4 regions of the Enterobacter sp. genome follow, and region 4 is predicted to be linked to each of the others. Evidence: predicted binding sites of a transcription regulator. Region 4 holds the regulator's gene; each other region holds the start of a gene.
What was found. Region 4 encodes CRP, which controls carbon source genes, mostly activating them, when cyclic AMP is high. Its sites were predicted from a motif close to ATGTGANNNNNNTCACAT; they were not measured.
Positions count from the first base shown of each region.

Region 1: a site for CRP is predicted at 3,093-3,110, ahead of ldtB (L,D-transpeptidase). Genes of this name have one in related genera too.
Region 2: a site for CRP is predicted at 2,938-2,955, ahead of msrB (peptide-methionine (R)-S-oxide reductase MsrB). Genes of this name have one in related genera too.
Region 3: a site for CRP is predicted at 5,450-5,467, ahead of ACWYRJ_RS16535 (CidA/LrgA family protein). Genes of this name have one in related genera too.

Region 1 covers NZ_CDRQYH010000004.1:66,135-73,672, forward strand. The annotation lists gene ACWYRJ_RS02510 (PTS sugar transporter subunit IIC) at 1-1,298, shown strand, start outside; gene ACWYRJ_RS02515 (GntR family transcriptional regulator) at 1,314-2,030, shown strand; gene ldtB (L,D-transpeptidase) at 2,073-2,993, opposite strand; gene ACWYRJ_RS02525 (ABC-F family ATPase) at 3,216-4,811, shown strand; gene ACWYRJ_RS02530 (TIM-barrel domain-containing protein) at 4,901-7,264, opposite strand; gene ACWYRJ_RS02535 (MFS transporter) at 7,282-7,538, opposite strand, start outside.
Region 2 covers NZ_CDRQYH010000067.1:7,213-14,750, reverse strand. The annotation lists gene ACWYRJ_RS16930 (MipA/OmpV family protein) at 1-701, shown strand, start outside; gene ACWYRJ_RS16925 (D-hexose-6-phosphate mutarotase) at 780-1,664, opposite strand; gene gapA (glyceraldehyde-3-phosphate dehydrogenase) at 1,737-2,732, opposite strand; gene msrB (peptide-methionine (R)-S-oxide reductase MsrB) at 3,073-3,486, shown strand; gene ACWYRJ_RS16910 (YeaC family protein) at 3,543-3,806, shown strand; gene pncA (bifunctional nicotinamidase/pyrazinamidase) at 3,852-4,493, opposite strand; gene ansA (asparaginase) at 4,503-5,519, opposite strand; gene sppA (signal peptide peptidase SppA) at 5,582-7,438, opposite strand.
Region 3 covers NZ_CDRQYH010000063.1:6,096-13,633, forward strand. The annotation lists gene mglC (galactose/methyl galactoside ABC transporter permease MglC) at 1-892, shown strand, start outside; gene ACWYRJ_RS16515 (glutamine synthetase family protein) at 943-2,331, opposite strand; gene sanA (outer membrane permeability protein SanA) at 2,456-3,172, opposite strand; gene cdd (cytidine deaminase) at 3,300-4,184, opposite strand; gene ACWYRJ_RS16530 (CidB/LrgB family autolysis modulator) at 4,314-5,009, opposite strand; gene ACWYRJ_RS16535 (CidA/LrgA family protein) at 5,006-5,401, opposite strand; gene ACWYRJ_RS16540 (type 1 glutamine amidotransferase) at 5,592-6,296, opposite strand; gene ACWYRJ_RS16545 (AraC family transcriptional regulator) at 6,356-7,153, shown strand; gene dusC (tRNA dihydrouridine(16) synthase DusC) at 7,195-7,538, shown strand, end outside.
Region 4 covers NZ_CDRQYH010000005.1:91,245-98,782, forward strand. The annotation lists gene ppiA (peptidylprolyl isomerase A) at 2-574, shown strand; gene ACWYRJ_RS03220 (putative adenosine monophosphate-protein transferase Fic) at 681-1,265, shown strand; gene pabA (aminodeoxychorismate synthase component 2) at 1,296-1,859, shown strand; gene argD (bifunctional acetylornithine/succinyldiaminopimelate transaminase) at 1,946-3,166, shown strand; gene ACWYRJ_RS03235 (YccS/YhfK family putative transporter) at 3,163-5,250, opposite strand; gene crp (cAMP-activated global transcriptional regulator CRP) at 5,308-5,940, opposite strand; gene ACWYRJ_RS03245 (OsmC family protein) at 6,252-6,656, shown strand; gene ACWYRJ_RS03250 (phosphoribulokinase) at 6,723-7,538, opposite strand, start outside.

The sequences.
Region 1 (7,538 bases), on a different contig from region 4:
ACATGCAGTCTTTTGTCGATAAATTTGTAGAGTTCTCGGCGCGCCTGGCAAACCAGGTGCACCTTCGCTCCCTGCGCGACGCCTTCGCCACGGTGATGCCCATTTTCATCCTCGCCGGTCTGGCGGTGCTGGTGAACAACGTGGTGTTTCCGTGGATTTTTCACGGCGACACGCTCGCGCAGTGTAAGGTGTGGGGCGAGGCGATTATCAACGGCACGCTGAACATCGCCGCGCTGCTGCTAGCCCCGATGATTGCCTGGTCGCTGGCGCGCAACAAAGATTTCGACAATCCGGTCTCGGCAGTGGTTATCGCCGTCAGCAGTTTTATCATCATGATGCCGATGCGCTTACAGGTTACGCCCGTTGGCAGCGACGCTGCGGTGAACGTCACGCAGGTGCTGACGTTCGCCAATATCGGCTCAACCGGCATTTTCGCCGGGGTGCTGATTGGGCTGCTCTCAACGGAAGTGTTCATCGCTATTTCGCGCCTGAAGGCGCTGCACATATCGCTCGGGGAAAATGTGCCCCCGGCGGTGAGCAAATCCTTTACCGCGCTGATCCCGACGATCCTCACGCTCTCCCTGTTCGCAGTGCTGGCGGCGATACTGGCAAACGTGCTGCATACGGACCTGATCCATCTCATTACGACCTTTATCCAGCAGCCGCTGCGGCTGATCAACACCAGCCTGCCGGGGACGATTTTCATCTACAGCTTCGGTAACTTCCTGTTCACGCTCGGTATTCATCAGTCAGTCGTTAACAGCGTGGTGCTGGAGCCGTTCCTGCTGATCAACACCAACGAGAACATGCTGGCCTTCGCCAACGGCCAGCCGATCCCGCACATCATCAACAACATCTTCGTGCCGACCTTTGGCATGGTGGGCGGTACGGGCAGCACCATCTCGCTGCTGATTGCCATCTTTATCTTCTCCCGACAAAAGTCGGCGAAGCAGGTGGCGCGTCTGTCGCTGGCGCCGGGCCTGTTTAACATCAATGAACCGGTGATTTTTGGCCTGCCGATTGTGTTTAACCTGCCGCTGATGATCCCGTTTGTGCTGCTGCCCGCGATAGGCATTTACGTCGCCTGGCTCTGTACCACGCTGGGATTAATGTCGCGCTGCGTGGTGATGATCCCGTGGACCACGCCCCCGATTCTCAGCGCCTGGCTGGCGACGGCAGGGGACTGGCGGGCGGTAGTGGTGCAGTTGGCAATCATCGTATTTGGTGTATTCTTCTACCTGCCTTTCCTCAAAATTGCCGAGCGAGTGGCCTTGAAAAACAGCGGGATAGAAAACTAACAGAAAGGAAGGACGATGGCGGCGAAGTACATCACCATAGCGCGGGAAATCAAGAAACGCATTATCAGCCAGCAGTACGCCGCCAATGAACCGCTCCCGGACCAGTTTGCGCTGGCGGCGGAGTTCAGCACCAGCCGGATGACCATTCAGCAGGCGATGCGCCAGCTGATCGTCGAAGGTCTGGTCTATACACGTCAGGGCCAGGGCACATTTATCCGCAAAAACTTCCTCCAGCTCTCGCAGTGGGATCTCTCCGGCAGCGACTACTTCGGCGCGACTAAAACCTGGGAACACCTGGGCAAGGTAACCAGCCAGGTGGTGCATTTTGAGCTGCGCTTCCCGAACGAGAAAGAGCAGGCGTCGCTGATGATCAATGCCGATGCGCCGATCTATGACTTCATTCGCCTGCGTTTGCTGAACGGTGAACCTATGTCGCTGGATTCCACGGTGATGCCGATGAATCTGGTGCCGGGCCTGACGAAAAACCATCTTGAAGGTTCAGTGTTCCAGTACGTGCAGGAGACGCTGGGGCTGAAAATTATGGGGTCGTATCGGGTGGTGCGGGCGCTTAAGCCCAGCGCGCTGGACAGGGAGCATCTGGTCTGCGAGGAAACCGATCCGGTCCTGGAGGTAGAGCAGGTCATTTATCTGGAAGATGGCACAGCGCTGGAGTATGCCCACTGTCACTATCGGTACGACCACGGCGGGATTGTGATCGTGAATAACGGGTAAAAAAAAGCGGGCAACGAGGCCCGCTTTTTTAATGCTTCTCTATCAGTTCAAACGCACCGGCATACCGGAGCGGTTCTGCACGGCCTGGTCAACAATCGCCGTTTCAACGTCTGGCTGAGAAGTCACCGCCTGTACCGCGCTGTTCAGCGTAACAGGAACGACTTCGTTGTTGTTGATCTGGTCTTCGCTGGTGGACAGCGGGTTGTGCACTTCGATGTAGCGGCTGCCGTCTGGCTCAGAGGTCGCTTTCACCGGTTCGTTGATGAACTGCACGCGCGTACCGACCGGCACGTTTTCGAACAGGAATTTAATGTCATCGTTACGCAGGCGCACGCAGCCGTGGCTCACGCGCAGGCCGATACCGAAGTTGGCGTTAGTACCGTGGATAGCGTACAGGCGACCAATGTACAGAGCATACAGACCCATCGGGTTATCCGGGCCTGCCGGTACTACGGCTGGCAGCGGTTCGCCCGCAGCGATGTATTCCGCGTGCATTTTGGCAGTCGGCGTCCAAGTCGGGCCCGCTTTCTTACGCTCGACTTTCGTGGTCCAGTTCATCGGGGTATCTTTACCCAGCTGGCCGATACCGATTGGCAGCACGATAACGGTGTTGGTGCCTTTCGGGTAGTAATACAGACGCATTTCGGCGCTGTTAATCACGATACCTTCATGAACGGTATCCGGCAGGATCAGCTGCTGAGGAATATTCAGCACGGTACCCGCTTTTGGCAGATACGGGTCAACGCCCGGGTTTGCTTCCAGCATGTTAGACAGGCCCAGCTGGTACTGCGCAGCGAAATACTCCAGCGGCTGAGAGTTACCTTCTGGTACCGTCACCACTTGGTTTTGACCCACCAGACGGCTTCCGTCGGTCGGCAGGGGATACGTCACCGCAGACGCGGTCTTACAAAAACCTACTACGGCTAACGCCGCCGCAAAAAGCGTTGTTAATTTCATGTTCATGTTGTGCGAGGTATCTAAGCCATTCTGGCGATGAGTTGATAAGTCTGAATCTGTGATGGGAGCGCATTATATGTGCATTCCCGCTAACAGGGAATTCAGATGTGTACGAAATCACATTTTTTTCGATTTTGTTAAAGTTTAGTGGATTGCCGCAACACGGGATCTCAATTCGGAATTGTGGCATAATGCCGTGTTTATCACACTTTTCGCAGGAATCTCCCCGTGTTAGTTACCAGCAACGTCACTATGCAGTTTGGCAGTAAGCCGCTGTTCGAAAACATTTCCGTCAAATTTGGCGGCGGCAACCGTTACGGCCTGATTGGTGCCAACGGTAGCGGAAAATCCACCTTCATGAAGATCCTCGGCGGCGATCTGGAGCCGACCCTCGGCAACGTCTCGCTCGACCCGAACGAGCGCATCGGTAAGCTGCGTCAGGATCAGTTCGCCTTCGAAGAGTTCACCGTGCTCGACACCGTGATCATGGGGCACGCGGAGCTGTGGGAAGTGAAGCAGGAGCGCGATCGCATCTACGCGCTGACCGAAATGAGCGAAGAAGATGGCTATAAGGTGGCCGATCTGGAAACGCAGTACGGCGAGATGGACGGTTATTCTGCGGAAGCGCGTGCGGGCGAGCTGCTGCTGGGCGTGGGGATCCCCGTTGAACAGCATTACGGCCCGATGAGCGAAGTTGCCCCTGGCTGGAAGCTGCGTGTGCTGCTGGCACAGGCGCTGTTCTCTAACCCGGACATCCTGCTGCTCGACGAACCGACGAACAACCTGGACATCGACACCATCCGCTGGCTGGAGCAGACGCTGAACGATCGCGACAGCACCATGATCATCATCTCGCACGACCGTCACTTCCTGAACATGGTCTGTACGCACATGGCGGATCTCGACTACGGCGAGCTGCGCGTGTATCCGGGCAACTACGACGAGTACATGACCGCGGCCACCCAGGCGCGCGAGCGTCTGCTGGCGGATAACGCCAAGAAGAAAGCGCAGATTGCCGACCTGCAGTCCTTCGTCAGCCGCTTCAGCGCTAACGCCTCTAAATCGCGTCAGGCAACCTCGCGTGCGCGTCAGATTGATAAAATCAAGCTGGAAGAGGTTAAAGCCTCCAGCCGTCAAAACCCATTCATCCGCTTCGAGCAGGACAAGAAGCTGTTCCGTAACGCGCTGGAAGTGGAAGCTCTTACCAAAGGCTTCGATGAAGGCCCGCTGTTTAAAAACTTCAACCTGCTGCTGGAAGTGGGCGAGAAGATTGCCATTCTGGGCGCCAACGGCGTGGGTAAGTCCACCATGCTGAAAACCCTGGTCGGCGAACTGCAGCCGGACAACGGCACCGTGAAATGGTCCGAAAACGCGCAGATTGGTTACTACGCGCAGGACCATGAATATGAGTTCGAGAATGACCTGACCGTCTTCGACTGGATGAGCCAGTGGAAGCAGGAAGGCGACGACGAGCAGGCGGTACGCAGCATTCTGGGTCGTCTGCTGTTCAGCCAGGACGACATCAAGAAGCCGGCTAAAGTGCTTTCCGGTGGCGAGAAGGGACGCATGCTGTTCGGCAAGCTGATGATGGAAAAACCAAACATCCTGGTGATGGACGAACCGACTAACCACCTGGATATGGAATCGATCGAATCCCTGAACATGGCGCTTGAGATGTATCAGGGCACCCTGATCTTCGTCTCTCACGACCGTGAGTTCGTCAGCTCGCTGGCGACCCGCGTGATCGAAATTACGCCAGAGCGCGTGGTGGACTTCACCGGTAACTACGAAGATTACCTGCGCAGCAAAGGTATCGAGAACTAAAAACGCCGGGTGGCGGCTTCGCCTTACCCGGCCTACGTTCTATCCCCTCTCCCTGTGGGAGAGGGTTAGGGTGAGGGCATCCGCCCGCACTATACCACCCACTCGCTCCCTTCAGTCCCGTTCACCAGCAGTTTGCGTTTCTCCCCCGCCGGTAACGACACTTTCAGCGCTTTCCACGCTGGACGATAATCCCCGCGCGCGTTCACCTTCAGGTTGATGGTTGCGCTGTCGCACACCATCTCCCATTCCACCCACAGCGCATTGCCGTTCTGGTAGCCCCAGCTTTCACCGTCGTCTTCAAACAGCAGCCCCGAGCTTGTGCCGACGCCTTTCACCGGGAACAGCTTCAGCTCGCGGGTCGTATCTTTTTCGGCACTCACATGCGTGATGCGCTCGCTCAGCGGCAGACCGGCTCCGGCGCGCACCAGCAGCGGCAGTTTTTCCAGCGGCGCATCGAGGACGATCGATTGTCCGCCCGCATACCACGCGTGGGTGTAAAAATCGTACCAGCCCGTTTCGTTATCCGGCAGCCAAACCCGGCGCTCGCGCTGCCCGGCTTCGACGACGCTGGCGACCAGCAGGTCGCGGCCAAGCAGGAAGTCGTCGCACTCTTCGAAGGTCTGCGCATCGCGCTCGTGGTCGAGGAAGGTCGGGCGCAGCATCGGCTCGTCGTCGGCGTGCGCCTGCCAGAGCAGGGTGTAGAGATACGGCAGCAGGCGGTAGCGCAGCTCAATCGCGCCGCGAATGGCAGGCGTGACGCCCGGATACATCCACGGTTCGTTGACGGTGTGGTCATCGTTCCACGAGTGAATGGTAAAGCGCGGGTGCATCACGCCGTTCTGCACCCAGCGCACGAACAGCTCGGCGTCCGGCTTGTCGCCGGAGAAACCGCCGACGTCGTGGCCGACGTTGAACAGCCCGGACAGGCTCATGCCCAGCCCCATGCGGATGTTATAGCGCAGCGTGTCCCAGCTGGTGCGGTTGTCGCCGCTCCAGGTCTGAACGTAGCGCTGCATCCCGGCGCATCCGGAGCGGGAGATGAGGTACGGGCGTTTTTCTGGCGCAAAGCGCTGCTGGGCTTCCAGCGAGGCGCGCATCATCAGCAGCGGCATGACAGGGCGAATATGCTTGATGGCGATCTCCTTGCCGAAGCCAAAGCAGCGGGCTTCTCCGTCCCACACTTCGTACTCGTTGTTGTCGTTCCAGGTAGAGTCGATGCCCATCTCCAGCAGCTGCGTAGTGACGCCGTTCTGCCACCACTGCACCGTCTGCGGATTGGTAAAGTCGAGGTGCGAGCCTTCGTCATCCCAGAAGCTGGAGCGCTCGGGTGCATCGGTTTCTGAATCGCGAATGAACAGGCCGCTCTCCGCCACTTCGTTGTAGCGCGGATGGTCCTGCAGCAGGCACGGCTTGATGTTAGCCGCAAGCTTCAGTCCCGCGTCATGGAACGCCTGGCTCATTACCTTCGGCTGCGGCACCTTGTCGTAGTTCCAGTTGAAGACGTAGCGCTTGCCGTTGATGGAGGTATAGCCGGAGGAGAGCTGGAACGAGTCGCACGGAATGGCGTGCTCTTCGCACAGGAGGATGAAGTTCATCAGCTGGTTTTGCGCGTCCGGCGCGTCGGTGTAGTGCATGGTCGAACCGCTGTAGCCCAGGCTCCATTTCGGTCCGAACAACGTTTTCCCGGTGAGGCGAACAAAGGCTTTGGTAACGTCCAGCACGCGTTTGCCGGTAAAGATGTAGTAGTCGATATCGCCCGCTTCCGCCTGCCAGCGGCGATAGGCGGTATGGTAGTTGTCGATCTCGTTGCCCAAATCCAGCCAGCAGCTGCTCAGGTTGTCGTAGAACAGGCCGTAGCTCACGTCGTCGCGGCGGGTGATAGTGAAAGGAATATGCTTGTAGAGCGGGTCGGTGCTGGCGGCGTTATAGCCCATGGCGTCGAGGTTGCGCATCTCATAGCGTTTACCGTTGCGCTGCAGATCGCCCGCTTTCTCGCCCAGGCCGTAGAAACGCTCGTCCTTGCGGCGGCTCAGATAGTGCGCCACGCCGTCGCCGTGGGCGTTCAGCAGGTAGGCGCTGGTGGGGCGGTCGTTGACCAGCGGCTGCCACTCGCCCGCGTCATTGCGATAGTGCCACTCCAGCCACAGCGGCTGGTGCACGGTGACGCGCAGCTGTTCGGTTGCCACGGTTAACGTGTCGTCCTGCTGCGTCAGCGTCCAGGTCGGGCAGGTGAAGCCGCTGATATCGTCACGACGGCGCCCTTCCCAGGGAACGTCTTGTTCCGGCGCGATGCTCCAGGTGCGGTCCAGCGCCAGCTCGCCCTTGCGTTTGATCAGCACGCGGAACAGGTTCTCTTCCAGCACATACAGGCACAGGCGGTGCTGGTTATCGACCAGCAGTTCCAGATGGTTTGCCGACTGCGTATCAACGGTCCAGTTTTTCAGGGTTTTCATATGCAATACATCCACTATCAGGCGCGCTTGGCGCGACGTTCAGCAATAAATGCTACCAGGAAGACGGCGCCAATCAGGTCAAAGAAGCCCATGGCGATAAAGAGCGGGTTAAAGCCGATTTTGTCGGCGGTCACACCGATTAACAGGGAGAACAGGAAGCTGGCGATCCACGCCGCCGAGCCGCGCATGCCGTTGACGGTCGCCATCTGACCTTTGTCGAACGACTCCACGACCAGGGCGCTCAGCATGCAGGAAATAATCTGGTGCCCGAAAC
Region 2 (7,538 bases), on a different contig from region 4:
CAGTAAGCACCGCACAGGCGGAAAGTCAGTGGACGCTTGGCGCGGGTGTTGGCGTCATTAACAGCCCGTACAAACAGTATGACCGTGATGTGTATCCTGTTCCGGTTATCACCTATGAAGGGGATAACGTCTGGTTCCGCGGGCTCGGCGGCGGCTACTATCTCTGGAACGACAAGGCCGATAAGCTCTCCATAATGGCCTACTACGATCCAACGCACTTCAAGCCGGGTGACAGTGACAGCCACGCGCTTCGCCAGCTCGACAAGCGTAAAAGCTCGATGATGGCCGGCCTCTCATACGTGCATAACACCCAGTATGGCTTCCTGCGTACGGCCCTGGCGGGTGACACGCTGGATAACAGCAACGGCTTTATCTGGGACCTGGCGTGGCTGTACCGCTATACCAACGGTGGGCTGACCCTGACGCCGGGTATCGGTGTGCAGTACAACAGCGAGAACTACAACGACTATTACTACGGCGTCTCTAAAAATGAGTCCCGCCGCAGTGGTCTGAAAAGTTATAGTGCAGATGACGGCTGGGATCCTTACCTGGAGCTGACAGCGAGCTACAACTTCCTTGGCGACTGGAGCGTGTACGGTACCGGCCGCTACGAGCGTCTGAGCGACGAAGTGAAGGATAGCCCGATGGTCGATAAGTCCTGGGCAGGTATCTTCTCTGTGGGTGTGAGCTACAAGTTCTGATTGTGCATTAATTTAGTGCAATCTATGCATCAAAACGGGGCGCTTGCGCCCCGTTTGCTTTAGCATGGTGCAGCGAAATTATCGCTTCACAATGCGAATCGTCTGCCCTAAACGAGACGGTTTTTCTTCACTCGCTTTCTGCGGGTTGGTCACGCGAGCCGTTTCCACGCAGACAAACGTTTTATAACCCTCATCCGTCATGTCGGCCATGCTGACGGACAGCGCAGGACCCGGGTTCCAGCCCACCACATCGCTGTGATGATGATGGACCACTTCAATGCCGCGGTTCAGGGCGCCGTCGTGGATCACGCTACACGCTTCCGGGTGCAGGTAGACGCGGTCGGTACGGTCAGGGAATGCCTGAACGCCGTCGCTCAGTTTGCCTTCTTTCGCGTTATCGACTTTATCGATATAGGTATCGCCCAGGCCGCTCACCTTCACTGCGCTGATATCACCCACGTTGAAATAGGTGTGCAGGGCAGAGGTGGTTTCGAACTCGCCGTGAGCTTCCAGTTCGATTTCACAGGTTTTACCCAGCTTGAAGCGGGCATACAGGGTGAAATCGTGCGGCCACAGGGCGAGGGTTTCATCATTAGCCTGCAGCTCAAAGGTCAGCACTGCGCCGTTATCGTCTTCGTTGTGCGCTTTCAGGGTCCACTGCTGGTTACGGGCAAAACCGTGAGAAGGCAAACCCTGCTGGGCGGACGGGCCGAACCACGGCCAGCAGATAGGCACGCCACCGCGGATCGCTGCCCCTTTTTTGAAGGAGGTCGCATCGCTCAGCCACAAACCTTCTGCTTCGCCTTCCGGTTTCCAGGAGAGCAGGTGAGCGCCGTTCAGCGCCACGGACGCTTTAACACGCGGATGGTCAACGACGATGATATCAGCACCGTCAATCTGACGGCGGGAGAGCACAGGGGTAAGCTGTTCGACTACCGGAAGTGCAAAAATTTTATTAATCATTAAGCAATCCTCTGTCTTATAAATAAAAAAGGCGACCGAAGTCGCCTTTTTGGATCAAGCACTCATCTCAACTTATTTGGAGATGTGAGCGATCAGGTCCAGTACTTTGTTAGAGTAGCCAGTTTCGTTGTCGTACCAGGAAACCAGTTTAACGAAGTTGTCGTTCAGTGCGATACCTGCTTTAGCATCGAACACGGAAGTGCACACTTCACCGTTGAAGTCGGTAGAAACAACGTCGTCTTCGGTGTAGCCCAGAACGCCTTTCATTGCGCCTTCGGAAGCAGCTTTGATTGCTTTCTTAATTTCTTCATAAGAAGCAGCTTTTTCCAGACGAACGGTCAGGTCAACAACGGATACGTTTGGAGTTGGAACGCGGAACGCCATACCAGTCAGTTTGCCATTCAGTTCTGGCAGTACTTTACCTACAGCTTTAGCAGCACCGGTAGAGGATGGGATGATGTTCTGAGCCGCGCCACGGCCGCCGCGCCAGTCTTTGTGAGATGGGCCATCAACGGTTTTCTGAGTAGCGGTGGTCGCGTGAACGGTAGTCATCAGACCTTCGATGATGCCGAAGTTGTCGTTGATAACTTTAGCCAGCGGTGCCAGGCAGTTGGTGGTGCAGGATGCGTTAGAGACGATATCCTGGCCAGCGTAAGTTTCGAAGTTTGCACCACGAACGAACATTGGGGTGTTGTCTTTGGAAGGACCAGTCAGAACAACTTTCTTCGCACCAGCGGTGATGTGTTTACGCGCAGTTTCGTCGGTCAGGAAGATACCGGTTGCTTCAGCAACAACGTCAACACCGATTTCGTTCCATTTCAGGTTAGCTGGGTCTTTTTCAGCAGTAACGCGGATGGTTTTGCCATTAACAACCAGGTGGCCGTCTTTCACTTCAACGGTGCCGTCGAAACGACCGTGAGTTGAGTCGTACTTCAGCATGTACGCCATGTATTCAGCGTCCAGGAGATCGTTGATACCAACGATTTCGATGTCAGAACGTTTCTGAGCAGCACGGAAAACAATACGGCCGATACGGCCAAAACCGTTGATACCTACTTTGATAGTCATATATTCCACCAGCTATTTGTTAGTGAATAAAAGGTTGCCTGTAAAATTACAAAAACCTTACGCAGCGTCAAGCGGAATCGTGTCAATCATTGCGACAAATCAATCCTGTGACTAACGTTTGTGCGACTGACTCGCCTCACTTTCCCTTTGAGCTTGCACCCATATGGGGGCTGCGCCGGGATTTTAAAGTCCTCGCAGGATAAAAATGTGAACGTGATCACAATTGCCTGACCGCTTATTCGCGACACATAAGTTTAGATCAAAAGTGCACGCAAGGGTGTTAATGTTTTGTTAGAATCCGGGTTGAAAGATGTCTGTTTCAACAGCGAGATGTAAGCATATGTCGAACCAACGTAACCCTGACGATTTGAAAAAAAACCTCACAGAAATGCAGTTTTACGTGACGCAGAATCACGGAACGGAACCGCCGTTCACCGGGCGTTTACTGCACAACAAGCGGGACGGCGTCTACCACTGCCTGGTCTGTGATGCCCCGCTGTTTAATTCACAAACGAAATTTGATTCTGGCTGCGGCTGGCCGAGTTTCTATGAGCCGGTGAGCGATGAGGCAATCCGCTATCTGACCGACTCGTCGCACGGCATGGTGCGTACGGAAATTCGCTGCGGCAACTGCGACGCGCACCTTGGGCACGTTTTCCCGGATGGACCTCAGCCTACCGGCGAACGTTTCTGCGTAAATTCAGCCTCAATGAGCTTCACCGATGATGAAAACGGTGACCAGATTAAGGGTTGAAAAAACGATTCAGCAAATTATTCCTTTGAAAGGGCGCGAGTGTGAATATTGATGACATGATTAGCGGCATGACACCGGAGATTTATCAGCGTCTGGTGACCGCCGTGGAGCTGGGAAAATGGCCCGACGGCGTTGCGCTGACGCCGGAGCAAAAAGAGAACAGTTTGCAGCTGGTGATGCTGTGGCAGGCGCGCAACAACAACGACGCACAGCACATGACGATCGACACCAAAGGCCAGATGGTGATGAAGAGCAAGCGCGAGCTGAAAGAGGACTTCGGTATCACGCCGAAGCCGATTGCGACGATTAAAATGCAATAACGGTGCGGATTGATGCCCTCTCCCACAGGGAGAGGGCGTAAAAGACTATGCCTGCGTTTCCTGCCAGTCTTCGAGCGTATACAGGGTTGCGCCTTCCGCAGCCATATCCATAAACGCCTGAGCGCTGTCCTGTGGTTGAATGTTCACCCCGCGGCAGCCGTCGGTGATAACGCTGACGGTGTAGCCAAGCTGAAGCGCATCCAGCACGGTGAACTTCACGCAGTAGTCCGTCGCCAGGCCCAGTACGATCAGCTCCGTGATTTCGTGGTGACGCAACCAGGCGTCCAGCGCCGTTTTCTGGCGATGCCCGTTATCAAAAAACGCGCTATAGCTGTCGATAGCAGGGTTTTCACCTTTATGGAACACTGCGTCGACGGCTTTCTGGTTCAGGAGCGGATGTAACTCCGCGCCTTCCGTCTGCTGTACGCAGTGATCCGGCCAGAAAGTTTGCGCCAGCCCGTCGAGTTCACCCTGGGTGAAGGGCTCTACGTTGTGCTGGCTGGCAAAGCTGCCGTGATTCGCAGGGTGCCAGTCCTGGCTTGCGACAACCGCTTCACCACGGGCTTTGCACCAGTCAATCAGCGTGTTTGCCACGTCAACGGTGCTGTCACCTTCGGCGACGGCCAGCGCACCGCCCGCGCAGAAATCATTTTGCAAATCGACCAGTAGCAGGGCGCGTTGCTTCATGAGCACTCCTTATTCGTCCGGGGTCAGTTCGCCGCGAAGGTTTTGCATCATCGCGCTGCGAATGGACTGAATGTCCAGATCCTGACTCAGTAAATAGTGAAGTTTAGTCAGCGTTGCCTCAACGGTCATATCGAAGCCGCTGATCACACCCGCATGCGCCAGCGCGTTGCCGGTGGCATAGCCGCCCATATTCACTTTACCGGACATACACTGGGTCAGGTTCACGACCACAATTCCGCGCTCGCTGGCTTCCTGAAGCTCTTTCAGAAATTCGCCATTCTGCGGCGCATTGCCCACGCCGTAGGAGCGCAGGATTAGCGCCTTCACCGGCTGGCGCAGGAAGTTACGCACCACGTCCGCAGAGATACCCGGATAGATGGTGACCACGCCAATCGGTTGCGGAGTAATCGGATGCACAATCAGCTCGCCCGCTGTGTTCGGCGCAGGAGGGGTTCCCAGACGACGGATATGAATACCGGCCTCAAGCAGCGGCTGCAGGTTTGGGGAGGCGAAGGCGTCAAAGCCGTCGGCATGGGCTTTGGTGGTGCGGTTACCGCGATACAGACGGTTGTTAAAGAACAGCGACACTTCGTTAATCGGGTAATTCGCCGCCACGTACAGGGAGTTCAGCAGGTTGATCTGCCCGTCCGAGCGCAGCTCCGCCAGCGGAATTTGCGACCCGGTAACGATAACCGGCTTGCTCAGGTTCTCCAGCATGAAGGAGAGCGCCGAGGCGGTAAACGCCATGGTGTCGGTGCCGTGCAGGATCACGAAGCCGTCGTACTGGTCGTAATGGGCTTTAATGTCATCCGCGATATGCTGCCAGTCTTCCGGCGTCATGTCGGAGGAGTCCATCAGCGGCTCGTATTCATGGATCGTAAAGTCAGGCATTTCCGGACGGTGGAATTCTGGCATCAGTGCAAGCTGACGCTGCAGGTGGCCGGAGACGGGGATATAGCCGTTTTCAGAGCGCTGCATACCGATGGTACCGCCAGTGTAGGCTACATAAATCGATTTCTTCTGCATGGTAGTGAGTTCTTGTTCTTCAAAAGAAAAAAATCCCCTCTTCGCGAGAAGAGGGGACGGTTTTAACGGACGTTCGCGCAGGTCAGGCAAAACGCGTAACGACTCTGTGGATCGTTAAAGGCCGCAAGCTTATCGCTTTCCGCCTTCATCGCTTTTGCCGCCGTGGCGACAGGCGCAGGCAGGTAAGCCTGCAGCGCCTCCGGCAGCATGGCACGTACCGAGCCGGACATGCTGTCCATGACCATATCGAAGAACGACGGTTCGTCCTGGTAATACTCGATATGCCACTGCTTAAGCTTCGCCAGTTCGGCGGCTTTCTTCACCGCGTCATCGAAGTCACCCAGGCTGTCCACCAGCCCGTTGCTCTTCGCATCCTGGCCGGTCCAGACGTGGCCCTGTGCAATCTGGTCGATCTGCTCAGGCGTCTTTTTACGCGAGTCCGCGACCAGGGTGATAAAGCGTTTATAGCCGTTCTCAATGCTGAGCTGCATCATCTCAGAAACTTCCGGCGGCAGGGATTTGGTCACCGACACATCCGCCAGCGGAGAGGTTGCTACACCATCGGTATGCACGCCCAGAGAATCCAGGCTGTTTTCCACGGTGTTGATCACCCCGAAGATGCCAATCGAGCCGGTCAGCGTGCTTGGATTAGCCACGATATAGTTGGCTGGCGTGGAGATCCAGTAACCTCCGGAGGCGGCCATTCCGCCCATTGAGACGACGACCGGCTTGCCTGCGGCGCGGGCCGCGGCAAGTTCAGCGCGGATCACCTCAGAGGCGCTGACGCTGCCGCCAGGGCTGTTGACCCGCAGGACAATTGCCTTCACTTTCGGATCGAGGCGAGCATCGCGGATTTGCGACGCGGTAGTATCGCCGCCCACGTTCCCCGGGGTCTCCTGACCGTCCATGATCGCACCGTTGGCAAAGACCACCGCGACGCTGTCACCGTTCTCATCCGGTTTTTTCGTCGAGTAATCATACATGCTGATGGCGCTGTAATTTTTGTCCTCTTTGCTCCAGCCAAACTGTTTGCTCAGGGATTTTTCAATCTCGGCGCTGGTGCCCAGGGCATCAACCAGTTTGTTATCGAGCGCATATTTTGCGGTATCACCGTCAACCTTACGCAGGCCTTCGAGCACGCCCTGCGCGCCAGGGAACACCTGCTCAGGCGTAATCTGACGGTTAGCGGCAACGGTGCCGAGATAGTTTTGCCACAGCTCGCCAATCCAGCGGCTGTCCGCTTCGCGGGCGGCAGGGGACATATCGTCGCGGATAAACGGCTCCACGGCGGATTTATACGTGCCGACGCGGAAGACGTGGGTGGTGACCTTCAGCTTGTCGAGCAGCGATTTATAGTACAGGCCATTGGTGGCAAAGCCGTGCAGATCGACCGTGCCCTGCGGGGAGAGCCAGATCTTATTGGCAAAGCTCGCCAGATAATATTGCCCCTGGCTGTAGCTATCGCCCACGGCAATCACCGGTTTGCCGCTGTCGCGGAACTCGCGCAGCGCTTTACCGATGTACTGCATGGAAGGCTGATCGCCACCGGCAAAATCTTTCAGATCCAGCACGATACCGGTGATGTTGCGGTCGTCTTTGGCCTGACGGATGGTATCGACGATATCGAACAGGGAATTCTCCTGCAGGCGGTCTGATGTCGCGCCAAACAACTGGCGGCTGATTACGCCCAGACGGCTGCTGGCGGAAGGTTTATCAACAATAACGCCGGTGATATCGAGTAACAGCGCCCCGCGGGTCGAATGCTGCGCCTGATTTGCGTTACTGATGTGCATCCAGATTCCCGCGCAAACCAGAACCAGAAAAATGAAGAAGATGTTCATCACCAGGTTGCGGACGAAGTTGAGCAGTCGCCACGTCCATTTAAAGAAACCGGCAATGATTCGCCAAAGGGTTCGCATGTATTCTCCCTAACCAGAAAATGACTGTTTCCGTCGCCACTGGACGGTAATGTTGGGTTATCGTAATGACCCAACCGCCACTTGTCAGCAGGAATCGCCT
Region 3 (7,538 bases), on a different contig from region 4:
GAACCTGAGTAACATTCTGACCCAGTCCTCCGTGCGTATTATCATTGCGCTGGGCGTGGCGGGCCTGATCGTGACCCAGGGGACGGACCTTTCTGCCGGTCGCCAGGTGGGTCTGGCGGCGGTTATCGCGGCAACCCTGCTGCAGTCGATGGAAAACGCTAACAAGGTCTTCCCGGAAATGGCCACCATGCCGATTTTCGTGGTGATCCTGATTGTCTGCGCCATCGGTGCGGTGATTGGTCTGATCAACGGAATTATCATCGCCTACCTGAACGTGACGCCGTTTATCACCACCCTGGGTACGATGATCATCGTTTACGGTATCAACTCCCTGTACTACGACTTCGTCGGTGCTTCGCCAATCTCGGGCTTTGACAGCGGCTTCTCGACCTTTACGCAAGGGTTTATTGCGCTTGGCAGCTTCCGCCTGTCGTACATCACCTTCTATGCGCTGATTGCGGTGGCCTTCGTCTGGATCCTGTGGAACAAAACGCGCTTCGGCAAAAACATCTTCGCCATCGGCGGTAACCCGGAAGCGGCGAAAGTCTCCGGCGTTAACGTAGCCCTGAACCTGCTCATCATCTATGCCCTGTCCGGCGTGTTCTACGCCTTCGGCGGGATGCTGGAAGCGGGCCGTATCGGCTCTGCTACCAACAACCTCGGCTTCATGTATGAGCTGGATGCGATCGCAGCCTGCGTGGTGGGCGGCGTCTCCTTCAGCGGCGGTGTGGGTACGGTACTGGGCGTGGTGACCGGTGTGATCATTTTCACCGTCATCAACTACGGGTTGACCTATATCGGCGTGAACCCGTACTGGCAGTACATCATCAAGGGCGCCATCATTATCTTCGCGGTTGCGCTGGATTCACTGAAGTACGCCCGTAAGAAGTAATCGTCTCTCTCCATACCCGGCCCGCTCACCGAGCGGGCTTTTTTTATGCTCTATGCCAGATGGGACTCCTCTCGGGTCACAATGCGCTCAAACCAGTCGAGTTCAGAGAGCTTGCAGGCGACCCACTGTTCGGAAAAGGCATCGCCCAGGCTGTCGGTGAGATACTGACAGCGGGCAAAGGCCTCAATCGCCTCCTGCTGGAACAGCGGCAGTTCCGGTTGGTCGTGCTGCGGTTCAGGGAGATCCCCCTCGTCGATATGTTCCAGCCCGTACAGCATGCCGGTCAGGATAGTGGCCGCCACCAGATACGGATTCGCATCGGCCCCGGCCAGCCGGTACTCGATACGACGGTTACTCTCATCCGAGCAGGGAATACGCAGGGCGGCGGAGCGGGTGTTATAGCCCCAGGAGTTAAAGACGGGTTCCGTCAGGCTTTTACGCAGGCGACGAAACGCGTTGACGCCTGGCGCAAGAATGGCGACGGATGCGGGCATCAGCGCCAGCTGGCCCGCGACGCACAAACGTATCATGCTGTTAAGCGCGTTCACCGGGGAAGCAAAGACGTTTTCGCCGTGACGATTGTTCAGGCTGAAATGGAAGTGCAAACCGCTGCCGGCCAGCTGGCTGAAAGGCTTAGCCATAAAGTTGGCCTGCAGACCGTGCTTTTCAGCAACGTAACGGGTCAGGCGACGAAGCGCCAGCACGTTATCGCAGACCTCAACGACGCGATGGCTGTGCTTCAGGTTTAATTCGTACTGTCCGGACTCGGCTTCCGCCACGACCCCTGACAGCGGGATGCGCTGCAGGTGGGCCAGCTGTTCCAGCTCGTCAAACAGCGCCGCATGCGCCGACGAGGTATCCATATGAAAACAGCCCTGATTTTGCGGATCGCGATCGTTATGTCCCGTCAGATAGAACTCAATTTCAGGTGCAATAACCGGGAAGAGGTCGTGCTGGTGGAAGCGGGCCAGTACGTTCTGCAGTATCACGCGCGGCTCAAGCGGGCAGGGGTTATCGTCGCTGTCCTTCATCGTCAGCATGATCTGCGCGGCGTGCTCCGGATCCTGCGGACAGGGGCGCAGGGAGCCGGCGACCGGGACGCACAGCCGGTCGGGTTCATCATAAAGCGGCGCGGCAATTTTTCCTTTCTGATCCATCGAGTAGACGGAAAGGGGAAAATAACAGCCTTTTTCCAGGGGCAGCATGCTCTCTACCGAGAGGCGCTTGCCGCGCATCGTGCCGTTGATATCGTTCAGATAAACGTCAACATGTTTCGTTTGCGGGTAGCGTTCCAGGTAATCGGCCACTTCCACGGCAACGTTGTGCTGCAGGGCGTCAATTTTTTCATCCAGCCAGAGACCAGAATTAAGTGCGCCAGGGAGTGATAAACCGGGAAAGTTAAAGTAGGGGCGGAGACTTTTAAGGAAAAACGTATTCATTATCGAGTTCATAGTCATTCTTCAATGAAGCCGTAGCGGCAGTGAACTCAGCTTAAAAGAGCAGACGTAAAGGGGAGATAAAAAGCGTCAGGCCGGCCGTAAAGAAAGTATAAAGGCGGTCCCGTTATTTCTCTTTTTTTTGCATATCGAGCAGCTGCTCGGGCGTGACGGCCGGGTAACCCTGCGCGTCTTCCGGCACTGCGTGCATCGCCGGAATCGGCACCAGAGGGCCTAAAAAGCGCGGTTCGCGTTTGAAGATATACAGATCGGCCAGGGCACCAAAGCGGGCGCCGAACTCGCGCACGCGCACGCTCATCATATCTTTTGGCGACGGCACCGCGTAGCACTGCGCCTGAATGCCCATATGCAGGGCGATAAACAGCGCGCGCTCGCAGTGGAAGCGCTGGGTGATGATGATGAAGTCGTTGGTGTCGAAGACTTTGCGCGTGCGCACGATGGAGTCCAGGGTGCGGAACCCGGCGTAGTCGAGCACGATATCGGCCGGATCCACGCCCGCGGCAATCAGGTCCTTACGCATCGTCACCGGTTCATTGTAGCTTTGCAGGGCGTTATCGCCGCTCAGCAGCAGGTAGTTCACCTTGCCGCTGTTGTAGGCGTTCAGCGCGCCCTGGATGCGGTAACGATAATACTGATTGATTACGCCTGTGCGGTAATACTTGGCGGTGCCGAGCACCACGCCAACCTGACGATACGGCAGGTCCTGCAGGTCATCAAAGATGTAGGGGGCGGTTTTCCAGCTCATCCAGCGGTCGAGCCCCAGCACGATCAACAGCAGTATGCCGACCAGGACAGACAGGCTGTAAAAAACGCGCTTTAACATGCAGATGGCTCGTACCGAAGGTGAAATTTAACTCAGGCTACTTTACCCGCCTGGTTAGCGCAAGAAACAGCGACTCAACTGAGGGGTTTTTCAGCAAACGGGCGGGCATTTTTGCCCGCCGGAAGGATTACGCCAGCAGTACGCGGTCGATCGTCGTGCAGCCCAGCGCTTTGAGCGTTGCGGCGGTGGCATCCCACTGGATCAGCGGCGCATCGGCAATCTCAGCCAGAATGGCGCGCTGAATGTCCGGATAATCATAGCCGTTCAGGCTCAGCAGGTTAAGCGCGCCCTGCAGCGGTGGCAGGGTTGGGTTAAACGCGGCGTTTTCCGCATAGCTGCCGGTGAAGATTCGGCCATCACGGCACTGCAACGCTACGCCGCTCGGGGACTTGCTGTATGGCGTGTGACTTTTATTCGCCGCGCGAATCGCTGCCTGACTCAGGTCATCGCCGGACAGGGCGTAACCGTGGTCCTGATCGTCCATCAGCAGCGTTTTGATCTCCAGATCTTTCGGACCAAATGCGTCAGGCAGATAATCGCCCAGCGTGTGCGGCGCGCGGCCCGGCAGATTGATGCGCAGCTGCAGCCCGCTGTTCAGCTCGTTCATAAACTGACGGCAGTGGCCGCACGGAGTGTAGTTAACGGTAATGGCGCTCAGCGCTTTTTCACCGCGCAGCCAGGCGTGGCTGATGGCGCTCTGCTCGGCGTGAACCGTTTGCTGCATGGTCGCGCCCAGGAACTCCATGTTGCCGCCGAAGTACCAGGTACCGCTGACGCCGCGCGCAATGGCCCCGACGTTGAAGTGGGAGAGATCGGCCCGCGCGCAGGCGGCAGCCAGGGGTAGCAGTGCGAAAGCCAGCGCGTCTTCGTCCAGTCCCGTTGCCTGTTTCAGCATCGTGACCTGCTCCGCGGTCAGCAGGGCGGGGAAGTGTGCATCTGCCAGAACGGGAGCCAGGGCTGACTGCAAATTCTCTGCAAGCTGGGCGAAAGCAGCTTGAAAACGTGGGTGCATGGCGTTTGCCTCATAAAGGTTAATGGATCGGTAGTTTACGGAGCCGCCAGGGCTTTATATGTGATCCACTTCTCATTATGTATGCAACTTATGAAAGCAAAATGAAATTTGCGCGACGCATCGCAAATTTTAGCCCATCACCGCCAGAATCAGCGGGAAAATGAACGGGGCCAGCAGGGAGGTGATAATTCCGCAGATCACCAGCGCCAGCGAGCTAAACGCCCCTTCCTGATAATCCAGCTCCGCGCAGCGGGCAGTGCCCAGGGCGTGGGAAGCTGTCCCCATCGACAGACCTCGTGCCGCTTTAGTATGAATGCGCATCCCGTTCAGCAGGCTGTGGCCAAACACCGCGCCGAGAATACCGACGAAAATGACGCACATCGCGCTAATGGCCGGGATCCCGCCGAGGCTACCCCCAACCGCCATCGCGATAGGCGTGGTCACAGATTTAGGCAGAATAGAGGCGGCAATCTGCGGCGAGGCCCCCATCAACAGCGCCACCGACGTACCGGTGATCATCGCCACCAGGCTGCCGACAAAGCAGATGGTAATGATGGATTTCCAGCGGGCGCGGATCTGGTGCAGCTGCTCGTATAAAGGAAAGGCGAGCGCCACAACGGCGGGCTGCAGCAGGTCGTTTAAAATTTTGCTGCCGGCAAAGTAGCGTTCGTAAGAAATGCCGGTGAGCAGCAGGAACGGAATAATCACCACCATTGCCACCAGCAGCGGGTTCAGCAACGGCATTTTAAAACGTGCGGCAAGCTTGCGCGCGGCAAAGAACACCGCCAGGGTTAACGGCAGCGACCACCAGATATTGGCCATCATTTTTTTGTTTTCTCCCCGACCACGTTACGTTCGCCATGCACCAGATGCGAACTCCAGCTCACCACCAGGAAAACCACCAGCGTACTCACCGAGCAGGAGACAACAATCGGGCCGAACTGGGCCTTGAGCAAATCAAAATACTGCATGACCCCGACGCCGATAGGCACGAAAAGCAGCGCCATATAGCGAATGAGGACGAAGCAGCCGGGATTGACCCACTTTGCAGGCAGGATTTGCAGCGCCAGCAACACAAAGAGGATCAGCATGCCGATAATGCTGCCGGGAATGGTGATGGGCAGCAGCGACGCGATGAAAATCCCGGCATACAGACAGGCGTAAATCAGGACGAATGCGCGCAGATATTGCCAGATAATGTTCAATGTTTTGCTCATGGTGATAGTCCTTGCTGAAACGCATTCATCATACAATTAAACTTAAAAATGTGCCACGGATCACATCATGAATTTTGAGCATACCAGACATTCCGGAATGGAACGTCCGGTATCATCTTACTGGTGCAGGCAATAGTTTAGAGGAAAGGAATTGCACTGGCGAAGTAACGCGCCAGAGAAGGCATCAGCGTCAGGCGGTCAGTTTATCGAGAAAAGAAAACAGCACCTGGTTCATTTCGCGATAATCATGCGAGCGGAGTTTTTCCGCCGTTTCGACAAAACGGAATTCACCCGCGCGGCGGAGGTCACTCTGCGAATGCTCAATCAGCAACTCTACCACCTCCGGCGTCAGCTCCATATGGCACTGGAAACCGTAAACCCGTTCGCTGTATTGCACGATCTGGCGGGGACAGCCCTCGCTGTAAGCGAGCACCTTAGCCTGTGGCGTCAACCCAGGCATATCGTTATGCCAGTGACCGACGTTCAATTCGTGGCCAAAATCCGCAAACAGCGGGTTCGCCTTGCCTGCATCGGTGAGCCTGACGGGAAATTTGCCGATCTCTTTTTCCGGGCTATGGCTAAACGCTGCCCCCAGCGCTTCGCCGATAAGCTGCGAGCCAAGACAAACGCCTATCACCGTTTTACCTGCCTCTATCGCGCGGCTGATGAGTGCCTTCTCCGCCTGTGCATCGAACCAGGGGCATTCCTCAGGCGTGGTAGCGGGGGACTGCGGGCCTCCCATGATGATAAGCAGGTCCGTGGTCCCCGGCTCCTCGGGTAAAGGATCGCCCTGATAAACTCTGGTGTAGCTCAGAGTATGGCCGCGGCTTTTACCCCAGATTTCATAGGCGCCCGGCGCTTCGAAATGTTCATGAATGATAAAATGAATGTGCATTGCGTCTCTCTCCGGTTACGTGTACAAGCAGTATCATAAGTGGAAGGGAGGAATGTGAAATGCCAACCGTTATCGATAAAACGCCAATTCATGACGATGACATCGGATGGTCCAGAGGGGCTATTAGCTATACGCGCGGCGAAGTGGATCCGCCTCACCAGCATTCACAGGGACAGCTTTTGTTTGCCATCAAAGGGGTGATGCTGGTCGAAACCGGCAATAAGCGTTGGGTCATACCGCCGCAGCGCGCGCTGTGGATCCCTCCCTTTCAGGAACACACCTATAGCGTGTTATCCGCAACGGAGCTCCGCGCGGTCTGGTTTAGCCCCACGCTGATATCGCAATGCGGATCTTTTAAACGGAAAGAAGAGGTTCACGTCATTATGGCAACAGCGTTGTTCAAAGAGCTGATTGCCGGGCTGTTCAGCGCGGAATACCGGCCAGCCAGTCAGCGCAGCATGGCCGTTTTGCTGCTCGATATTCTCAGTGAAGCTCAGCAAATCTCGGCCGAATTACCGATGCCCGTGGATGAGCGCTTACATCGCGTTGCCTGTGACATCATTGCCAGCAATCTCTGGGATGTTTCTATGGAAAGGCTGGCGGAACAGGCCGCTATGTCTGAACGCACATTCTCACGCGCGTTTATCAAAGATACCGGCTTTAGCTTCCGGGCCTGGCGACAGCGCGCAAGGATCTGTGCCTCGCTGGACCTGCTCGCCAACGGATACCCGGTTAAGCAGGTGGCCTGGATGCTGGGGTTTTCAGGGCAGGCGGCATTTGCGGCGGCGTTTCGCGCCGTTGTCGGGGCAACTCCGGCTGACTTTCTCCCTGAACAGAAGCGCTTCCCAGCGATATAGAGAGCGGCTACTATAGCGCGTCTTTTTTCACAGGTACTGCTATGCGTGTTTTACTGGCCCCAATGGAAGGCGTGCTCGACTCCCTCGTGCGCGAGCTTCTGACCGAGGTGAACGACTACGATCTCTGCGTGACGGAATTTCTGCGCGTGGTCGATATGCTGTTGCCGGTAAAATCCTTCTACCGTCTATGCCCCGAGCTGCACAACCAGAGCCGGACCTCTTCCGGTACGCTGGTGCGTATTCAACTGCTCGGCCAGTATCCTGAATGGCTGGCGGAAAACGCCGCCCGCGCGGTTGAGCTGGGCTCTTACGGGGTGGATCTCAACTGCGGCTGTCCGTCGAAGCTGGTGAACGGCAGCGGCGGCGGGGCGACCTTGCTGAAAGA
Region 4 (7,538 bases):
CATGCTCAAATCAACACTGGCGGCTGTCGCAGCTGTGTTTGCTCTTTCTGCCGTTTCCCCTGCTGCGCTGGCAGCAAAAGGGGACCCTCACGTTCTGCTGACCACCTCCGCCGGGAATATTGAGCTGGAACTGAATAGCCAGAAAGCCCCTGTTTCCGTGAAAAACTTCCTCGACTATGTGAACAGCGGTTTCTACAACAACACCACATTCCACCGCGTGATCCCAGGCTTCATGATTCAGGGTGGCGGTTTCAACGAGCAAATGCAGCAGAAACAGCCAAACCCGCCAATTAAAAACGAAGCGGACAACGGCCTGCTGAACAAGCGCGGCACCATCTCAATGGCGCGTACCGCGGACAAAGACAGCGCGACCAGCCAGTTCTTCCTCAACGTAGCGGATAACGCCTTCCTCGACCACGGTCAGCGCGACTTTGGCTATGCGGTCTTTGGTAAAATCGTGAAAGGGATGGACGTGGCTGACAAGATTTCTCAGGTGCCTACTCACGACGTCGGTCCGTATCAGAATGTCCCGTCAAAACCAGTGGTTATCCTCTCCGCCAAAGTTCTGCCGTAACTCTTCTGAGCGCGGGCTTCTCCGGCCCGCGTTATGTAGCCCTCCCTGCGAAAGCGCGTTTTGCTGCTTATACTTGTGGCAAACGGACTATTCAGGGAGGCGTTAAGTGAAAAAACTCACCGACAAGCAAAAATCCCGTCTCTGGGAACAGCAGCGTAACGTCAATTTACAGGCCAGTTGTCTCCTTGAAAAAGGTAATGGTCCCTCAGAACCCCATATTGAGACGCTGGAGCTTGGGCCTTCCGCGCCCGGGCTACCCCATCTGTGCCTTATTCATCGTCATCTGTACCGCAGTGAGATGAAGCGGGCAGGTGAGCTCCGTACCGAGGATATTTTTAAAGGTGACATTCCCTTCTGCCATTTTGAGTACATCGAAAAGATGGGGAACGAGCTGATGGCGGCGCTGGAAAGCGAAAAGTATCTTGTGGGTCTTGAGAAAGCTGCGTTTGTTGACAGAGTTAGCCACTACTACTGCGAAATCAACATGCTGCATCCGTTTATGCGTGGCAACGGTATTGCCCAACGCGTTTTCTTTGAGCAGCTGTCGCTCCACGCGGGCTACTCGCTGGACTGGCGTGATATCGACCCCGAGCAGTGGGTTGCGGCTAACCGAAGTGGCGCAACGGGAGATTTAACCGCGTTAAACGCAATCTTTGCCAAAGTAGTGAGCGAAGCGCGGGAATCTGAGTAGAATAGGGCGGCATTTTTTTCGGGAGCCGCCATGATTCTGCTGATTGATAACTACGATTCCTTCACCTGGAACCTTTACCAGTATTTTTGTGAACTGGGTGCAGAGGTGGTTGTCCGCCGTAACGACGAGATCGCTCTCGCCGATATCGAGACGCTGGCGCCGCAGAAAATAGTGATTTCACCCGGCCCCTGCACTCCGTCGGAATCGGGTATTTCGCTGGAGGTTATCCAGCACTATGCCGGCAAGCTGCCAATCCTGGGCGTCTGCCTGGGGCATCAGGCAATTGCCCAGGCGTTTGGTGCCACCATCGTGCGCGCCGTGAAAGTGATGCACGGTAAAACCTCTCCGGTCACCCACGCCGGCACCGGGGTGTTTACGGGGCTCAATAATCCGTTAACCGTGACGCGCTACCATTCCCTGGTCATTGACCCGTCGACGCTGCCCGACTGCTTTGAGGTGACCGCCTGGAGCGATACGCAGGAGATCATGGGGATTCGCCACCGCGAATGGGATCTCGAAGGCGTGCAGTTCCACCCGGAAAGTATCCTCAGCGAGCAGGGGCACGCGCTGCTGGCAAATTTCCTCCATCGCTGAATATCTGTTGCCTTGCTGTGATTTTTTATGCATATTTTGTGATTATATTTTCACAATCACTGTGACATAAAATGGATGGTCATGACATGGCAACTGAACAACCAGCAATTACCCGCGCGACATTTGATGAAGTGATCCTGCCGATTTATGCACCGGCTGAATTTATCCCGGTGAAGGGAAAAGGCAGCCGCGTCTGGGATCAGCAGGGTAAAGAGTATGTGGATTTCGCGGGTGGTATTGCGGTCACGGCGCTGGGTCATTGCCATCCCGCGCTGGTGGAGGCGCTGAAAACCCAGGGCGAAACCCTGTGGCACACCAGCAACGTGTTCACCAACGAACCGGCGCTGCGCCTGGGCCGCAAGATCATTGATGCGACCTTCGCGGAACGCGTGCTGTTTATGAACTCTGGCACTGAAGCCAACGAAACTGCCTTTAAGCTGGCGCGCTACTACGCGACAACGCGCCACAGCCCGTATAAAACCAAAATCATCGCCTTCCACAACGCCTTCCACGGACGCTCCTTCTTTACCGTCTCTGTTGGCGGCCAGCCGAAGTATTCCGACGGGTTTGGCCCAAAACCGGCCGATATCGTCCACGTGCCGTTTAACGATCTGCACGCGGTGAAAGCGGTGATGGACGACCACACCTGCGCAGTTGTTGTCGAGCCGATCCAGGGTGAAGGCGGCGTGACTGCGGCAACCCCGGAATTCCTGAAAGGGCTGCGCGCGCTGTGCGACGAGCATCAGGCGCTGCTGGTCTTTGATGAAGTGCAGTGCGGGATGGGGCGTACCGGCGATCTGTTCGCTTATATGCACTACGGCGTGACGCCGGATATTCTGACCAGTGCCAAAGCGCTTGGCGGTGGTTTCCCGGTGAGTGCGGTACTGACGACACAGGAGATCGCCTCTGCGTTCCACGTCGGTTCTCACGGCTCCACCTACGGCGGTAACCCGCTGGCCAGCGCCGTGGCGGGTGCCGCATTCGACATCATCAACACGCCAAAGGTGTTGAACGGCGTTAGCGCGAAGCGCGAGCTGTTTGTGAAGCACCTGAAAAAGATTGATGAGCAGTACGACGTGTTCAGCAAGATCCGCGGGATGGGGCTGCTGATTGGCGCCGAGCTGAAGCCGCGGTACAAGGGCCGCGCGCGCGACTTTCTGCACGCCGCCGCTCGCGAAGGGGTGATGGTGCTCAACGCCGGGCCGGACGTGATGCGCTTTGCGCCGTCGCTGGTGGTGGAGGATAAGGATATTGAAGACGGGTTAACCCGCTTTGCCGCGGCGGTTGCGAAGATCGTTAAAGGCTAATATTCGGTTCGTTTCAACCGGCGCGTTAACCAAATGCCGTGATGCGGACGCTGACGCCATGCCACCGACGAAATGGTGTGCATGGTGTTCAGATGCCCCAGCACGCGCTGCAAGTGCTGCTCCAGCGTGCTCATTGGCCCGTGGGTCAACGTCTCCGGCGCTTCCAGAATGTTTGAGTCTCCCGACTCGCCCGGCGCGTCATACTCCAGGCGCTGCTGGCACCTCTGCAACGCAATTTCACATGACTGCAGATAGCGCTGCGCCAGGTCCGGCGTCAGCATCGTGTGCTCGCGCGCCAGCGTGGTCATGGCGTTAATGTGCTCGACGATAAACTGGCTGTGCGTCACCCAGAGCTTCATATCGGCAAGATAGTGCGAGTTAAAGCCTGGCTCCTGCATCGCCTGGTTGAGCGAGTTGAAAAGGGCGTTGTGCGCCTGGTTGACCTTCATGCGCTGATACGCCAGCGGGGACGGCTGCGGGTCGTCGCTCAGGATCAGGCGAATGGCCTGCTGGTCGGCCTCCAGCGCGTCGTGGGCGTTCTGTCTCAGCAGCCCGCTCTGCCATTGCGGCCAGAGCCAGACCATGCCGCCAAAGGCAATCAGGCAGCCGATCAGAGTATCAATCAGCCTGGCGACAATAAACTGTTCGCCATTGAGCGTAAGCAGCTGCAGGGTATATACCGCCGTCACCGTAAAGCCCACCATCGCCCAGCCGTAGTTTTTGCGGATAATTAGATAGCTCACCAGCGTGATCGCCAGCATCCCTGCAAGGGTATAGCCTTCCGGCACGTGGAAGTGCAGCGTCACGCCCGCAATGATCAGTCCGGCCATGGTGCCGCCCGCCCGGTGCAGAATACGCACCCGCGTGGCACCGTAGCCGTTCTGGGTGACAAACAGCACGGTCATTAAGATCCAGTAGGGCTTCGGCAGATGCAGCGCCATGCCCATCAGGCTGGCGGTACTGAGCATCACGCTAATCCTTGCGGCGTTGCGCAGGGCGGAAGATTTAAAAGAAAGATAGCTTTTGAGCGCGGGCAATAACGGCAGCCGTTTTTGCTTATCCGCCATCAGGTCTCGTGGATAAAGCGGACGCTGGGTGCGCAACACCCGGGCGATGCGGCTGAAGTGCCAGGCGGCAAACTGTCCGACCGGGTTATCCGGATGCTGGCGGGCGATTTTCTCCAGCGCGCCGAGCTGTTTATCCATGTTAAAGCGCGTGGGGTAGCGGTGATAGAGAATATCATCGGCCAGCACCCGCAGGCGTGCGGAGACGGACTGCGCGTTCCAGCGGATCACCGCTTCGGCGTGGCTGCGCTCGACCAGCTTTTGCACCTCCTGCGGATGATGAAGGCTAACGGAGATATGTTCCTGCAGATCGAGCCCGACCTGGAAGGTGCGCAGCAGCCGTTTGTATTCGTGATTCTTGTTGGCGGTGAGCATGTGTAGCTGCTGATAGCACTGGCTTATGAGATCCACCACCTTCTGCTGGCGCGTCAGCAGCGGCGGTAAGGATTTTTCCGGATCGGTATGCTGAGTGAGCAGGGTGTATTTGGCCTCGCAGTAATCCGCAAGCTGCACATAGAGCAGGCTCAGGGATTCGCGCAGCGGCTGTTCCCGCCACAGCCAGAACCAAAACCAGTTAAACAGCCCGTACCACAGCGTCCCCAGAGCGTAGATCAGCAGCGGCTCCCACACCGGCATATTCCCGGCGAGACTCAGCGTGAAGATGGCCGCAATCAGCGACGCGGGAAGCAGGCGAGCGTGCAGCGAACTGATTTCCGCCGTGACGCCGAGGGTCATCGCCAGCACGGTCAGGATCAGCGGCAGCGGGATATCACGAGCCAGTAAAAGCTGTACGGCGAGGCTACAGCCCGCAAACAGGCAGCCGCCAACGATCAGGCGTTTGAAAAAGCGCTTATGCGGCGTGTCCAGACCGGCGATGTTGCAGCAGGCGGGCACGAGGGAAAACAGCAGGCCCTGCTGAAGATGTCCGAGGATCAGACCTATGGCCACAGGAAGACACAACACCAGCGTTTGTCGCAGTGCGTAGTTAACTTCCGGGTGATAGATCAGCCTGCGCCACATGGGGAATAGAGACAAAAACGGCGTGACACCTGGCGATGGCACGCCGTTTAAGCGGAATTAACGCGTTCCGTAGACCACGATGGTTTTACCGTGGGCGGAGATCAGGTTTTGATCTTCCAGCATTTTCAGGATACGGCCCACTGTTTCACGGGAGCAACCGACGATCTGACCAATTTCCTGACGGGTAATTTTAATTTGCATGCCGTCCGGGTGGGTCATGGCGTCTGGCTGTTTCGCCAGGTTCAGCAGGGTCTGCGCGATACGGCCGGTAACGTCCAGGAAGGCGAGGTTACCCACTTTCTCTGAGGTGACCTGCAGACGGCGCGCCATCTGGGAAGAAAGACGCATCAGGATGTCAGGGTTAACCTGAATCAGCTGACGGAACTTCTTGTAAGAAATTTCAGCCACTTCACATGCTGTCTTTGCTCGAACCCAGGCGCTACGTTCCTGGCCCTCTTCAAACAGGCCCAGTTCACCGATGAAATCGCCCTGGTTCAGATAAGAAAGGATCATCTCTTTCCCTTCTTCATCTTTGATCAGCACTGCCACCGAGCCTTTAACGATGTAATACAACGTTTCCGCTTTTTCACCCTGGTGAATCAGCGTGCTCTTAGATGGGTACTTATGAATGTGGCAATGAGACAAGAACCATTCGAGAGTCGGGTCTGTTTGCGGTTTGCCAAGCACCATGCGCTGTTATCCTCTGTTATAAGCTGTCACCAGAGTCATCAGATGCATCCGGACTCTGGGGTTGCAATCGAATTCTTACCCATACCCTGGGAAGTCGGCTACCGTAACGTTTCGCAGCCAGTAAAGTTTGATGTCCTCTGCATACATGTGTAACGTCAATGTATTACTGTAGCATCCAGAGTGTTTTAGCATAGCTTTCGCCGCGTGTCTCCTGGTGTCTCGCTTCAGCATGATGCAGGTCGCCTTCCATTGCGAGAAATGTAACGCACGCGTAATCTGTCACCAAAAATGCAACGTTGGAGTTTAAGAATATGCAAGCGCGCGTGAAATGGGTTGAAGGTTTAACGTTCCTGGGCGAGTCCGCGTCAGGGCACCAGATTTTAATGGACGGTAACTCCGGCGATAAAGCGCCAAGCCCAATGGAAATGGTGCTGATGGCGGCAGGCGGATGCAGCGCCATTGACGTGGTGTCGATTCTGCAAAAAGGTCGTCATGACGTGACGGATTGTGAGGTTAAACTCACCTCAGAACGTCGTGAAGAGGCGCCACGTCTGTTCACTCATATTAACCTGCACTTTGTGGTCACGGGTAAAGAACTGAAAGATGCGGCGGTTTCACGTGCGGTGGACCTGTCTGCGGAGAAGTACTGCTCTGTAGCGTTAATGCTGGAGAAAGCGGTAAAAATCACGCATTCGTATGAAGTGATCGAGGCTTGATTGATGGGGCATCGTGCGTGTTGATGCCCTCACCCTAACCCTCTCCCACAGGGAGAGGGAACATGCTCACGCAATCTGTTTCCCTTCCATCAGTCGCTCCACCAGCGGCGTCATGATGAGCTCCATCGCCAGCCCCATTTTTCCGCCCGGTACGACCAGTGTATTCATGTGCGAAATAAACGAGCCCTGCAGCATGGCCAGTAGCCAGGGGTAATCAATGCCTTCGAGATTGCGGAAATGAATCACCACAAAGCTCTCATCCAGGGATGGGATACTTTTGGCGGCAAACGGGTTGGAGGTATCCACCGTCGGCACGCGCTGGAAGTTGATATGGGTGCGGGAGAACTGCGGCGTCAGGAAGTTGATGTAATCTTCCATGGAGCGTACCACCGAGTCCATTACCGCCTCTCGCGAATGGCCACGTTCGCTCATGTCGCGCGTCAGCTTCTGGATCCACTCCAGGTTCACGATAGGGACCACACCGACCAGCAGGTCCACGTGGCGCGCCACGTCGTGTTGCGGGGTGACCACGCCGCCGTGTAATCCTTCGTAAAACAGGACGTCAGTGGGTTCCGGCAGCGGTTGCCATGGGGTAAAAGTTCCCGGCACCTGATTCCAGGGAACGGCTTCATCATAGGTATGCAGATACTTGCGGGACTGCCCTTTGCCGCTCTGACCGTACTCGATAAAGGTTTGTTCCAGCAGGCCGAAGTCGTTGGCCTCCGGGCCGAAGTAGCTGATGTGTTTACCCAGATCGCGCGCCTTACGGATGGCCATGTCCATTTCCGGACGCGTGTAGCGGTGAAAGCTGTCGCCCTCGACCTCCGCCGCACGGAGATTCAGCTGGGCGAAAATCTTGCGAAATGCGAGGCTTGTGGTGGT